DNA from 4 places in the Fictibacillus sp. WQ 8-8 genome. Region 1 is predicted to be linked to each of the others. Evidence: riboswitches for the same ligand, from Rfam matches in the RefSeq annotation. Region 1 holds a riboswitch; each other region holds the start of a gene.
What was found. Region 1 has a riboswitch for S-adenosylmethionine ahead of M1K46_RS14485 (methionine ABC transporter ATP-binding protein). Riboswitches for the same ligand answer to the same signal wherever they lie in the genome.
Positions count from the first base shown of each region.

Region 2: it holds a riboswitch for S-adenosylmethionine, as region 1 does, so the genes downstream of both, mtnK (S-methyl-5-thioribose kinase) here and M1K46_RS14485 (methionine ABC transporter ATP-binding protein) in region 1, are expected to answer to the same signal.
Region 3: it holds a riboswitch for S-adenosylmethionine, as region 1 does, so the genes downstream of both, M1K46_RS00615 (YezD family protein) here and M1K46_RS14485 (methionine ABC transporter ATP-binding protein) in region 1, are expected to answer to the same signal.
Region 4: it holds a riboswitch for S-adenosylmethionine, as region 1 does, so the genes downstream of both, metX (homoserine O-acetyltransferase MetX) here and M1K46_RS14485 (methionine ABC transporter ATP-binding protein) in region 1, are expected to answer to the same signal.

Region 1 is NZ_JAMXKG010000006.1:59,956-63,379, reverse strand. It holds gene M1K46_RS14500 (ATP-grasp domain-containing protein) at 1-57, shown strand, start outside; gene M1K46_RS14495 (general stress protein) at 192-635, shown strand; gene M1K46_RS14490 (phosphatase PAP2 family protein) at 729-1,376, shown strand; SAM riboswitch class I at 1,403-1,518, shown strand; SAM riboswitch class I at 1,601-1,714, shown strand; gene M1K46_RS14485 (methionine ABC transporter ATP-binding protein) at 1,811-2,842, shown strand; gene M1K46_RS14480 (methionine ABC transporter permease) at 2,832-3,424, shown strand, end outside.
Region 2 is NZ_JAMXKG010000003.1:390,929-394,352, reverse strand. It holds gene M1K46_RS07360 (carbon-nitrogen family hydrolase) at 1-785, shown strand, start outside; SAM riboswitch class I at 878-1,031, shown strand; gene mtnK (S-methyl-5-thioribose kinase) at 1,113-2,324, shown strand; gene mtnA (S-methyl-5-thioribose-1-phosphate isomerase) at 2,330-3,379, shown strand; gene M1K46_RS07345 (bifunctional diguanylate cyclase/phosphodiesterase) at 3,403-3,424, opposite strand, start outside.
Region 3 is NZ_JAMXKG010000001.1:122,462-125,885, forward strand. It holds gene sat (sulfate adenylyltransferase) at 1-714, opposite strand, end outside; gene M1K46_RS00610 (phosphoadenylyl-sulfate reductase) at 742-1,443, opposite strand; gene M1K46_RS00615 (YezD family protein) at 1,537-1,653, opposite strand; SAM riboswitch class I at 1,785-1,894, opposite strand; gene M1K46_RS00620 (sulfite exporter TauE/SafE family protein) at 2,119-3,021, shown strand; gene M1K46_RS00625 (hypothetical protein) at 3,089-3,424, opposite strand, start outside.
Region 4 is NZ_JAMXKG010000007.1:100,743-104,166, reverse strand. It holds gene M1K46_RS16665 (MDR family MFS transporter) at 1-191, shown strand, start outside; gene metX (homoserine O-acetyltransferase MetX) at 221-1,315, opposite strand; SAM riboswitch class I at 1,398-1,506, opposite strand; gene M1K46_RS16655 (universal stress protein) at 1,671-2,159, shown strand; gene M1K46_RS16650 (cell wall hydrolase) at 2,197-2,790, opposite strand; gene M1K46_RS16645 (cysteine dioxygenase) at 3,011-3,424, shown strand, end outside.

The sequences.
Region 1 (3,424 bases):
ACAAGGGAAGAGGCGGATCAAAAGGAATATATTTTCCAAAGAGCCGGTCTATCCTAAAAGAGGAAACCATCTAAAACTCCCCGGCATTTGGAGGGGAGTTTTCTTATGCTTATGATGACACCTGTTTACAGATATAGGGTTGGGGTAAATACTAGTAAATAAAATCAGACATTGATTAGGAGGCAATACATATGAGCAAAATGGTGATTGGAGTGTATGAAACAGAGAACGAAGCTGTTGAAAGTATACAATCCCTGGTGAATCAAGGATATAATGCAAAGGACATCTCCATCCTTGCTAAAGATGATGGAAAGATGGATCGAGTTGCCGATAAAACGAATGTTTCAGAAGAACATCTGGACGAAGATGTAAACGAAGCCGCCTATGGAACCATTGCAGGTTTTCTGACTGGTATCGGCGGAGCCATCGCGGTGCCAGGCCTTGGTGTTCCCGGTATTGGTCCGCTGCTTGCTGCTGGTCCATTTGCATCCATGTTTAATGAGGATTCAGAGGATGATTTAAAAGAAGTTCTCATGTCCCTGGATCTTTCAGAACGGACCGCTGAGCGTTATGTGCAAAAAATAGAACAGGGCAGCATTATGGTTTTCTTAGAAAAAGATGCGGTGAAACTTTAACAATAGAGTAATTCTAATAGGTGCCTGAACGCATAAAATAGTCCGCCACATGAAAGGATATGTACATAAAAGCAAGTTAAAGTGAGGGCGGATATGAAAAAAGAGAATATGGCAATTCTAAGCGGCGTTATGATAATGGGTATTGTAGCTTTAAGACTAATGAACAGGCTTCGTAATGATGATCATTGGATGAAACTTGACGGAATGGGAAGCTTGGCTATATTTTCAGCACGGGGCGGAGGTTTCGTGGATTTCTTTCTGAGAAGTTACTCTTTTCTTGGTTCTGGATTTCTGTTGATTCCTGCCACTATTTATTCTGCATACAGATACAGGAAAAAAGGAAAGAGAAACATTGTTTTTTTATTAATAGCCAACCTGATCGGATGCCGTTTGATTAACTCTGTTTGGAGAAAGAATTGGAAGCAGCGGCCTCCATCCACTAAACCTTTTTACATTAGGTATGGATATCCGAGTGCTCATGCGATGAATGCAACAGCGCTTTATGGTCTTTTTACACTCTTATCAAAAAAATTTGTTAGAACGAAATTTTGTATATTGGCAGTGCACCTTGGATTTATTTGCTGGAGCAGAATTTATCTAGGCATTCACTATATTACGGATGTACTGGCTGGAGTTGCCGGAGGAGTAATGTGGCTGGCTTTTATGGCTTCAGTGTTTTTATTCCGATCAGAGAACTCCGAAAAAAGATTTGACATCGACTTAGATCATGGTATAAGATAGGTCACATCAAGTAAATATGAACGTGTTTCTTATCCAGAGAGGTGGAGGGATATGGCCCTGTGATACCTCGGCAGCGGGTTTTTCTTTTGAAAAACACTGTGCCAATTCCAGCAAGTTCCTTTAAGGGCTTGGAAGATAAGAAGAGCAGCTCGTTTCCTTATGGATACAACATCTCTTCTTTCTTTAAGAAGAGATTTTTTTATTTAATTGAACATTATATTTGTTTCTTATCCAGAGAGGTGGAGGGATTGGCCCTTTGAAACCTCGGCAGCGGGTTCCCGGTTTAATGGGAATACTGTGCCAAGTCCGGCAAGCGATTAGCGCTTGGAAGATAAGAAGAGATCAGCCACTCATCTATGCGTCAGGCCTCTTCTTGTTTTCAAGAAGAGGCTTTTTTTGATGTTTTAACAGTAGCGAGAAAGGAGATCACATCATTGATTCGATTTGAAGAGGTAACCAAAATTTATGAGAGTGGCAAAAGCCAGGTAAGAGCGTTAAACAATGTGAGCTTTGAGATAAAAAAAGGAGAGATCTACGGTGTTGTCGGATACAGCGGAGCAGGAAAGAGCTCCTTGCTGCGATGTGTGAATCTTTTGGAGAAGCCGACATCAGGGCACGTCTTTGTAGGAGAGGAGGACATGGCAAGATTGTCTCCGAAGGAACTGAGAAAAAAACGGAAAAATATCGGTATGATTTTTCAGCATTTTAATCTGCTGAACGCAAAAACGGTATTTGATAATATTGCGACACCGCTTTATCTTCTCGGCATGAAGAAATCATTCGTTAAAGAGAAGGTGAACGACCTGCTGGAATTTGTTGGCTTGTCCGAGCACGGGCATAAATATCCCGACCAGCTCTCCGGCGGACAAAAACAGCGGGTAGGCATTGCCCGGGCGCTCTCCACTGATCCGGAAGTGCTATTGTGTGATGAAGCAACATCGGCATTGGATCCGCAGACGACCTCCAGTATTTTAAAGCTTCTGAAAAAAATCAATAAGGAATACAACATTACGATTCTGATCATCACGCATGAGATGAACGTCATTCGTGAGATATGCGATTCCGTCGCTGTTATGGAGAACGGAGAAGTGATTGAGAAAGGGAGCGTTTTTGATGTATTTGCAAGGCCACAGACTGAGACGGCAAGGCGCTTCGTCAGTTCAGTTCTTCAGGATGAATTGCCTGAGTCCCTTAAAGACCTATTGAAGAAGCAGGACAGGAATCATCAGATCTTCAGGATTGTATTTACCGGAGCATCCACAGGACAACCGCTGCTGTCACAGATTGCCAAGAAATTCAACGTGGACGTCAGCGTTCTATACGGCCATGTCACAGAACTTCAAGACGTCCCTTTCGGAAACCTTGTTGTTCAATTGATCGGCGACGAACAGGAAATCAGAAGAGCGATCTTTTTCGTGAACCAGAGTGAAGTCGAAATAAGGGAGGTTGCACCTTATGCAAGTTGATTGGAGTACATTTTGGGTCGACATTTTAAATGCGGCCGGTGATACCTTAACGATGGTTGGATTTTCCTTATTGTTCTCGGCTGTAATCGGCATTCCGCTTGGCGTCGTACTCGTAGTCACGAGGATGGGGCACATTCTTGAAAACCTGGCCGTCTTTAACGTTTTGAACGCGATTGTAAACGTTCTGCGTTCGATACCGTTCATCATCTTAATGGTGGCGATTATCCCGTTTACAAGATTAGTAGTCGGTACCTCTATCGGGACATCGGCCGCGATTGTGCCATTGATTGTATATGCCGGCCCCTATATCGCAAGGCTCGTGGAAAACAGCCTGCTTGAGATCGATCCGGGCATTGTAGAGGCCGCAGAAGCCATGGGAGCTACTCCTTGGCAGACCATCTTTCGCATACTGCTGCCGGAAGCATTCAGTTCACTGATCCTGTCGTTTACGATCGCAACGATCGGCCTGGTCGGAGCTTCGGCGATGGCAGGGGCTGTTGGTGGAGGAGGCTTGGGCGATCTGGCCATTGCCTACGGCTATCAGCGATTTGATACAGACGTGATGATTGTCACCGTCGTTCT
Region 2 (3,424 bases), on a different contig from region 1:
TGAAACTTACTGTTGCAGCGATTCAAATGGATATTCAGCTTGGCAATCCCAAGGAAAATATTAAGAGGGCTTCAGAAAGAATTGAACAGGCAGCAATGAAAAAACCTGATGTGATTGTTCTTCCTGAACTGTGGACTACAGGCTATGATCTAGAAAGGCTAGATGAGATAGGAGATACAAACGGCGATGAGATCAAACGATTAATGAGCGGCCTTGCCAGCAAATACCAAGTGAACATTGTTGCAGGTTCCATCGCTAAGAAAACGGATGAAGGAATCTATAACACCATGTATGCCTTTAACCGAAAAGGTGAGCAGACCGGCGAATACAGTAAACTCCATCTGATCCGGCTAATGCAGGAAGAAAAATATATTGCTCCGGGCTCCCGCAAAGGAAATTTCATGCTGGAAAACGTTCCTGCTGCCGGTGTCATCTGCTATGATATCCGTTTCCCTGAATGGATTCGCGCCCATATTCTTGAAGGCGCCTCTATCCTGTTTGTTCCTGCCGAGTGGCCGGCGCAGCGGCTGAGCCACTGGCGGAACCTGCTAATAACAAGAGCCATTGAGAACCAATGCTACGTTGTGGCATGCAACCGGGTCGGCAGTGATAAGAACAACACGTTCGCAGGTCACACGTTGGTCATTGATCCCTGGGGAGAAATTATTGCAGAGACAGACGGAGAAGAAGAGACCATTTTGTTTGCTGAGGTCGACACTGATCTTGTTGAAGAAGTAAGAAACAGAATCCCTGTGTTTGAAGACAGACGTCCAGAATTTTATTAAAAAAGATTTGACAGACAATGGATAAGATTGTATGATTGCCATTGTAAATTATTATTGCATTCTGTTTTTTCTAACAATTTTATATTTGTTGTCTCTTATCAAGAGCAGGTGGAGGGAATTTGGCCCGATGAAACCCAGCAACCGACCGTAATACCATTGTGAAATGGGGCGTCTATTACTAGAAGCCTGGAGATCCAGTATGGCACGGTGCTAATTCCAGCAAAACTTTGTTTTGCAAGATAAGAGGCGTGGAAACTATACATCCAGGCCTCTTTTCTTACAGAAAAGAGGCCTTTTTACATACAAAATATTCCGGAGGTAGTATAGATGGCAACAACCCTCAAACAATCTTACGAACGACTGAATGAACAAACCGTGGTGGAGCTGGCACAAAAACTCGAACTGTTATCTGATTATCAAAACATTAAAGTCAATGAGATTGGTGACGGTAATCTTAACCTTGTTTTTCGGCTAATCGAAGAAGATACAGGTAAATCCATTATCGTAAAGCAGGCACTTCCCTATGCCAAAGTCGTGGGAGAAAGCTGGCCGCTTACACTGGACAGGGCAAGGATTGAAAGCAGCTCTTTAATAAAATCAGCAGAATTTGCTCCTGAGCATGTTCCAGAAGTTTTTTATACAGACCAGGATCTCGCTCTCACTGTAATGGAAGACTTATCTTCTCACGTGATTCTGCGGAAAGGTCTGATCGAAGGGGTCAAATATCCTCATCTTGCACAGCACATCGGCACATTTATTGCCAAAAGCCTGTTCTATACGAGTGATTTTTACTTGCATCCTTTCGAGAAGAAAGAGCTTGTCCAGACGTTTACAAACCCTGAACTTTGCAAGATTACCGAAGACCTTGTATTTACTGACCCGTTTTATGACATCGACACCAACGATTTTCCTTCCGAGCTGAAGGAGGCCGTTTCCGAACTATGGAGTGATACTCTCCTCAAACAGAGAGCTGCCTCTCTAAAATATAAATTTTTGACGCGTGCAGAGGCTCTGTTGCATGGTGACCTCCATACCGGAAGTATTTTCGTTACCGAAACTTCTACAAAATTAATAGATTCCGAGTTTGCTTATTATGGGCCTCAAGGCTTTGATATCGCCCACTTTTTTGCCAATATTGCATTGAATCATGCCTCACAGTCCTTTCATATCTCTGACTCTCTTAGGCGCGAAGAATATCAGAGCTATTTGCTCAGCGTGATCAAAGACACTTGGGAAACCTTCACTGCCCGTTACAGAGAACTGTGGAAAACAGAGGGTGTAGAGTCTGCAACCAAACTTCCTGGATTTGAGGAAGAGATTTTAAATAGCATTTTTACAGATATGATTGGTTTTGCCGGTTGTGAAGTGATCCGCCGCACGATTGGGCTTGCCCATGTCGAAGATCTTGATTCCATTGAAGACTTCAATGGCCAAATCGAGTTAAAAAAACGTGTGCTGAAGCTTGGAAGCGATTGGGTAAAGAACGCTGAGAGCATAAAAAATATCGATGAATTTATCACATACATCAGGAGTGTTTAATGATTATGAGTACGACAGAAACCTGGATTTCATCACTGAGATATAAAGGGGATCATCTTCTGCTGCTTGATCAGCAGCAGCTTCCCCGCCATACCGTCTACATTAATGTTACGACAATTGAACAAGTGTGGGATTGCATAAAAAAATTGCAAGTGCGAGGCGCACCTGCCATTGGAATCGCCGCAGCTTTTGGAATCGTGTTATGGGCAAAGGCCAACATATCCATGCCGTATGACGAGTTCAAGTCAAAGCTGTTGCAGCAAAAAGCTTACCTTGCCGGATCCCGGCCCACTGCGGTTAATTTGTTCTGGGCCCTCGACCGGGTCACAGGCTCTGCCGAACAAGCCCGAGATACTGAGGAAGCGGTTCAGCTGATCGAGCAAGAGGCTCTTCTCATTCAGCGGGAAGATGAAGAAACTTGCCGTAAAATCGGGGAATACGCATTGACCTTGCTGAAAAACGGGGATTGTTTGATGACGCACTGCAACGCTGGCGGAATTGCAACTTCCCGGTATGGTACAGCTCTGGCTCCCATGTATTTAGCAAAAGAAAAAGGCTGGGACCTCTCGGTGTACGCTAATGAAACAAGACCGGTATTTCAAGGGGCGCGTTTAACAGCCTGGGAGCTGCAGCAGGCAGGAATTAATGTAACATTGATTACGGATAACATGGCTGCCCATACACTTAAAACAAAAAACATCGCTGCGGTCATCGTCGGCTGTGACAGAGTCGCTGCCAACGGAGATACCGCAAATAAAATCGGGACGTTCGGACTAGCCTTGCAGGCAAAAGCACTCGGCATTCCCTTTTATGTAGCCTCTCCTCTATCAACGATCGATTTGAACACATCAACAGGAGATGATATTCCCATTGAGGAAAGACCGGCAGAAGAAGTGACCCACTTTCAGGGAGAACCCATCGCACCAGAAGGCGTGAAGGTATTCAATCCGGCTTTTGATGTCACTCCCCATGAGTACATTACCGCCATCATTACCGAGAGGGGAATTGCGTCAGGAAATTATAAAAAACAGCTTGCAAACTTTTTTAATAGCTAAAAAAAGCTCGCGGCCCTTTTGGGTCACGAGCTTTTTGTATGGTAC
Region 3 (3,424 bases), on a different contig from region 1:
TTCAAGCAGGATTTCATAGCTTTCCATCCTCACATCAGCGGGAATATCATCGGATTTCGTTTCTCCAACAAGCGGGTTCAGGAACAGTCCATCTACGGTTTCAAGGGCTGTTTTTTGAATGTATTCGTGTGCTCGATGCACAGGATTTCTTGTCTGGAAACCTACAACTGTATTCCATCCCCTGTCTCTGAAGACTTGGCGGGTTTCAGCTGGATCCAGACGATATTCAGTAAACCTCTGTTTTTCAGGCCTCTTTACGAGAGTGATTGATCCTCCGACATAGTAAGAAGGGCGTTCCAGAAGTTTTTTAACCCCAGGGTGTGCAGTATCTGCCGTTTGGTAGACTTGCTCTGCTTCATGCTTAATGTCCGGGCGGTAAAGGTCTTCCACCTCGATGACTCCGTACGTTACACCCTCAAATACGAGCCTCGCCTGATCTCCTGCTGATAGCGTCCTGGCTTGTTTTTCATGAACTGGAAGGACGATTGGAATGCTCCAAACCGTTCCATCAGCAAGACGTAGAGAATCAACGACAGATTGATAGTCTTCTTCATTTAGAAAACCAGTAATTGGGCTGTAGGCTCCTACACCGATCAGTTCAAGATCACTTAAGGATGTAGCATCCAGTTCCACTTCCTTTTGAATGTGGTCTGTTGGCAGATTTGGTTCATAACGGTTTATCAGCTTTCCTCCATGCGGCAAAATTGATGTCATGTTAATTCCTCCTGTAATTTTACTTTATTATTCGTGAAGTCCACACTCTGTTTTCCCTTGCCCTGACCAGCGTCCTGAGCGGGAATCACCCGACCCGTCAGCCGGAAGCGTGCACGGCTCGCAGCCGATGCTCGGATACCCCTGATCGTGAAGCGGATTGTAGGGCAGATTCTGCTTGTAGGCGTATCTCCAAATTTCCTTCCACGTCCAATGGATCAGCGGACAGATTTTCACGGATTTAAAACGTTCATCCTTATTGATGTACTGAACATTGCTCCTCCCTGCCGACTGCTCCCTCCGGAGACCCGACAGCCATGCCGGTGCTCCGTTCAGTGTTTCCTCAAGAGGGACTACCTTTCGTATATAACAGCAGAGGTTCGGTTCTCTTTTCCATAACTCGCTGCCATGCTTTTCCGCCTGTTCCAACAAGGACAGCGAAGGCTTCTTCATCTCAATCTTCATTTCCGGATATCTTTTTTTCGCCTTTTCGATCACCTCGTACGTTTCCTTGAAGTGAAGGCCTGTATCCAGGAAAACGACTCTTGCATCTGGTTTGACCTTGGATACAAGATCCACCAGGACACTGCCTTCTATTCCGAAGCTGCACGCATAAACGAGTGCATCTCCATATTGCTCATACGCCCATTTCAGTACTTCGAGTGCCCCCTTCGTTTCACTGTCTTCCGGAAACGTAAACTCCTGTTCTTTCCATGTGTCAAACTTGAGCATGTTAACCACCCCTCCAATGAAAAAGGCAGCTTTAACCATAAGCAGCCATCCTGCTATGTTAAAACCGCCTCTAGTTTTCTAGTCAGCGAATATTTATTTAAAACGTACCTTTTCGTTTTTTTCCAGCTGAATCAGCTTTCCATCCTGAACAATTAACGTGATGGACCCATACTTGATACTGTTCAGCATTTCTTTTAACTGTTCAAAAATTTCATCCTGGCTTTTACCGTTTACCACATCAGAACCTCCTCGTTTAATATGTTTTGTTAGGTTTTTTTAGGAATTAAAATGGCAATAAAAAAACCTTTCCATTTCGGAAAGACTGACGAGGTAAACATATTACCTTATCTTCCAAAATGTAATAAACATTCTGCTGGAGTTAGCACCTTGCAAAAAAATGCAGGTTGCCGGGTTTCATCGGGCCAGTTCCCTTCACCGCTCTGGATAAGTTTTTTTATTTTTTTAAATAATAACACACATTTATGCTTTCGCAAACCCTATTATTCTTATCGGATTAAAAAATATTTATTGAAATATCCGAAAATTTTATTGACAGACTTTCATTCCATTGAATATAGTAGATACTAAATTCGAAAAGAGATACACTGCTGATCGGAAAAACCGAAGGCTCTTAACTTTACTGTTAAGGGCCTTTTATTTGTTAGGAGGAGTAAAATGAAAAAACTGATCATCCTGGCCCTGATTGGACTCGTTGCACAACTGATTGACGGGTCACTCGGAATGGCTTACGGACTGACTTCGACTTCCCTGCTGCTGGCCTTTGGAATCGCTCCGGCGGTTGCTTCGGCTTCGGTTCACTTTGCAGAGGTTGTTACGACAGCCGCCTCAGGTGCATCACACATCAGGTTCGGTAATGTTGACCGTAAAATTATCTTTCGTCTCATTATTCCGGGATCCATTGGGGCATTTACCGGTGCCTGCTTTTTATCCAATCTTCCTGGCGACGCAGTAAAACCGTATATTTCCTTTTTCCTGCTGTTCCTTGGTTTCTTTATTCTGTACCGATTTTTATTTAAAAAGAACACCAAGCCTGCTGATCATGAAAAAGCGTTCAGCCGCAAGCAGCTCATCCCGCTCGGACTTGTTGCTGGCTTCTTGGATGCCACCGGAGGAGGAGGCTGGGGACCGGTAGCCACACCTGTCCTGTTAGCCAAAAACGGCACAACAACAAGAAAGGTCATCGGTTCCGTGGATACGAGCGAATTTGCTGTTGCCGTTTCTGCTACACTCGGTTTCCTCATCTCTCTCGGATGGGAGCAGGTCAACTGGATGTGGGTTATCGCCCTCATGGCGGGAGGATTAATCGCAGCACCGATCGCAGCATGGCTCGTCCGCATTATCCCTTCGCATATTTTAGGTGTGGTTGTTGGAGGATTGATTATTGTAACGAACGCCCGGACGCTTTTGCAGTCCGCTGGAATCTCCGGTACAGCACTGCAATCGGTCTATACCGTGCTGGTCGTCGTTTGGCTGGCGGCAATTTTCTTCAGCATTAGAAAAAATAAAAAACATTCTTTCTCAGCTGGACCACAAACTGAAAGCACTAATCTCCACTGACACATCACAAACAATAATTTATACCAATAAAAGCTGACTCAAATGAGTCAGCTTTTATTGTATTCTTCTATTTCTTCACTTCAATAATGAACGGATAGGTGATCACTTTCCCATTGATCTTAAACTCCGCCCACAATTTATAAAGTCCAGGTTCCTCAAATTCCGTCTCAAATTTTGTATCTTCAGGAGTGGAAGGATGAACGTGGACATATTTTTCTCCTGTATGATCTAAGACCACAACATGGCCACGTGCTCCAAGATAAGGTTCAGGTTTTGCATCACCCATGCTAAATTGCAGCGTAACAGGCTGGCCAGCTTTAAATTCTTTTGGCGTCAATGATACCTTGTGTCCATCAATTGTTTTTGAAAAGGTGGTATCTGCCTTCAATTCTGGCTGGTGAGT
Region 4 (3,424 bases), on a different contig from region 1:
CCGTTATTCATTCTATACAGACCGCATGGAGTGATTCTTTTACCACTGTATTTTTAACAGGCTTGATTTTTATTGGAGCGGGTATTTTGGTCGCTTTATCCGTCGGCGGCGGAAGAATTAGCCGGGAGCGCCCTGAACAGCATACGCCTTCTAATCAGACGGCGGTTATTGAAAAACCAGCTGTTGAATAGTGATAAATAAAGACATGAGGATGATATCCTCATGTCTTTATTGTTTCTCTCATAAATTCTTTGAGCAAGTTCCCCCACTTATCAAATTCTGTCAGAAATCCATCATGGCCAAACATGGTGGATACCTCAAGATATTTTGCTCTTTTATTTTCAGCTTGAACATCTTTTACAAACTGTTCCATTAAATCAGAAGGATAGAGCAAATCACCGGTGAAACCAACACAAAGCATTTGAGCCTTATAGCTCTGGGAAGCAGCCACTACTCCTCCCCTTTCTCTGCCGATATCGTGAGTATCCATCGCTTTCAATAGTGTTAAGTAACTGTTGGCATCAAAACGGTCCGCTAATTTATCCGCTTGGTATTGAAGATAGGATTCAACTGAAAAGGCTGCATCCTCATGAATGGTTTCCCAATTCTCTGTTTGTTTTCGCTGAAATCGATGATTGAACAATGCTCCCGAACGATAAGTGAGCATACCGATCATCCGAGCAATGCCAAGCCCTTTCCTTGGTGTATTTTCTTTACCGTACTGTCCGTTATTCCATAAGGGATCACTGAGGATGGCCGTTCTTCCCGCTGCATTGAAACCTATCGCATAATCACTTAGAAAAGGGGTTACGGCAATCGGGATCAGACGCTCCATAAAATCAGGATACATCAGTCCCCACTCTAATACCTGCATGCCGCCTAACGATCCGCCGATCACTGCCTCTAGACGTCCCAAGCCGAGTACTTCCAAAAGTTTCTTTTGGGCCTGCACCATGTCTCTGATTGTTATCAATGGAAATTCAGCTCCGTAAGGACTTCCAGTAACGGGATTGACCGAGAGTGGTCCTGTTGATCCGTCACACCCTCCCAATACATTTGAAGTAATCACCTGGTATTTCTCCAAATCAATATACTGCCCATTTCCCAATAGACCTGCCCACCAGCCTTCTCCCATCTCACTGTTTAACGTATAATGATTACCTGTAAGCGCATGGCATACGAAAATGGCAGGTGCATTTGCTGCGCCGATTCGCTGGTAAGCGATATGGACATCTTTCAGCTCTTTTCCAGACTCTAACGTAAGTTCTCCTATTGCTGCCGTATCATTTACAGCAGATAATTGTGTATTTGCCAACAGATATCCCCCCATTTATTCAACAAAAAACACCTCTCTAAAAGATTCAGAGAGGTGCAATTATCCGCTTGGGCTTGACCTTCTCTTATCTCTCAAAGCCTTCTGCCTTGCAGGATTTGGCACCTGTTCAGAAATAATCTGCAGGTTGCCGGGTATCATCGGGCCAGTCCCTCCACCACTCTTGATAAGAGTCAATTATGAATTTTTCAAATACTTTAATACGTTCAAAAATACCTTACTCCTATAGGTTTGTCAAATGGAATTTGGAGGTTGGGTACAAATGTTACGATTATGTTTGCCTCTCTTATATATAGGGAATGAATTTATATAAGTTTACAAAAAAGGGGTGATTTTTATGCCTTATTACGAAAGAATCCTTGTTGGTGTGGATGGATCGGAATCTTCGGAGGTTGCCTTTTACAGAGCTATAGAAATTACGAAAGAATATCATGCGCAATTGCTAATTGTTCATATTTCTGAGGAAAAAATCCCTACTGCTCCATTAGACGCAGGTGCAGTTAACTTCGAGATGAACCGTGACAAGAGTTTTAGTGAATCCCTTCTTGAAAATTATGATGAGATGGCAAGGAAACATGGATTAAAAAATGTTAAAACCTTATCTAATTACGGAACTCCAAAAACAGAAATCCTTTCTTTCGCTTCCATGCATGAAGCAGATTTAATTGTCTGCGGTGCAACCGGGTTAAACGCTATGGAACGCATTTTTATCGGCAGTGTTTCACAATATATCACCAGGCATGCCACTTGTGATGTTCTCATCGCCCGGAACAGCCAAAAAATTGAATCATCGGGTCTTAGCATAAAGAGCTCAAGTGAACGATAATAAAACCTCGGACCTTTCAATGGCCTGAGGCTTTAATTTACTTGCTGAATGTATGGTTGCCGATTACTATTTTGACAGGCTTTGTATCGAGCCAACGGCTTACCGCTGTCGTTTTATTATAGAAAAACAGCGATCCATTCGTATTGTCATAACCGGATAATGCTTTATCAACAGCTTTTTCTGATGAAGGTGAAGGCTTTTTCAGGTTGTTTTCCATGACAGGCTGAAACTGACCTTTGTCGTAGATAACCCCTTTGATCGTATCCGGAAAGCTATCAGCCTTTACTCGGTTCAAGACAACAGCAGCAACTGCAGTTTTACCTTCAAAACTTTCACCCATTGCTTCAGCTTCAACAAGAGAAGCGAGAAGTCTTTTATCTTCTGAAGAAGCTTTCACTTGATCTTCACTTACCCCTTTAACTGCCGGTATGTTTAATTGCTGGCCAGGTCTTATCATATTTCCGTCTAAATTGTTGTCTTTTTTGATACTTTCATAAGGTACGTTATAAGACTGACCAAGCTTCCAAAGTGTATCCCCTTCCTTTACCGTATGTGCGCTTGCATTTGTTCCTCCTGCTATAGAGAGCCCAATGGCTGTTATTCCTGTAATTAAACCAATCTTTTTATACATAAATTTATACCTCCTGGATCGTTGTGTTTTCGTCAAAAGTAAAAGGACGATTCCTGGCCACCCGTTTGTTGTTGCGAACTAACGCAGCCCCTAGGAGTAATGTTTCGGATATATGATATTTTTTGTGACCATTGACCGATTTTCCTTCAGAGCACATGCTGGATAAGTGGCTCCAATATACTATAGATAACCCCATTTAATTCGGCAGGAGGATGATAACTTGCTATTCCTTACAAAGATTGAAAAACTCTTCACTCCGCTCGTTCAACCTACCTCACAGGAATTGCTTGATGCTATCCATAAACTGCAAGCTAGTGTAAAGGACGCCGGCCCTTTTATCAGGGATCCAGAGAACAAACCCTATGGCAGGAAATTAATTTATAAGAGTGATCACGTAGAAATTCTCGTTATGCATTGGGCTTCTGCCCTGGATTGCTCTCCACATGACCATGGGCAGTCATATGGGTGGGTCCAGATTTTATCTGGTTCTTCAAACCACACACTCTATAAGCTCCGGCCCGGCGAACTGCCTGTGCCAGTGAAAGAACAGGTTGAAAATAAAGGATCGCTCCTTAACGTTGGAAGAGGAATGATTCATAAGATGGGTACTCATGAAAAGGATCCGCTGATTACT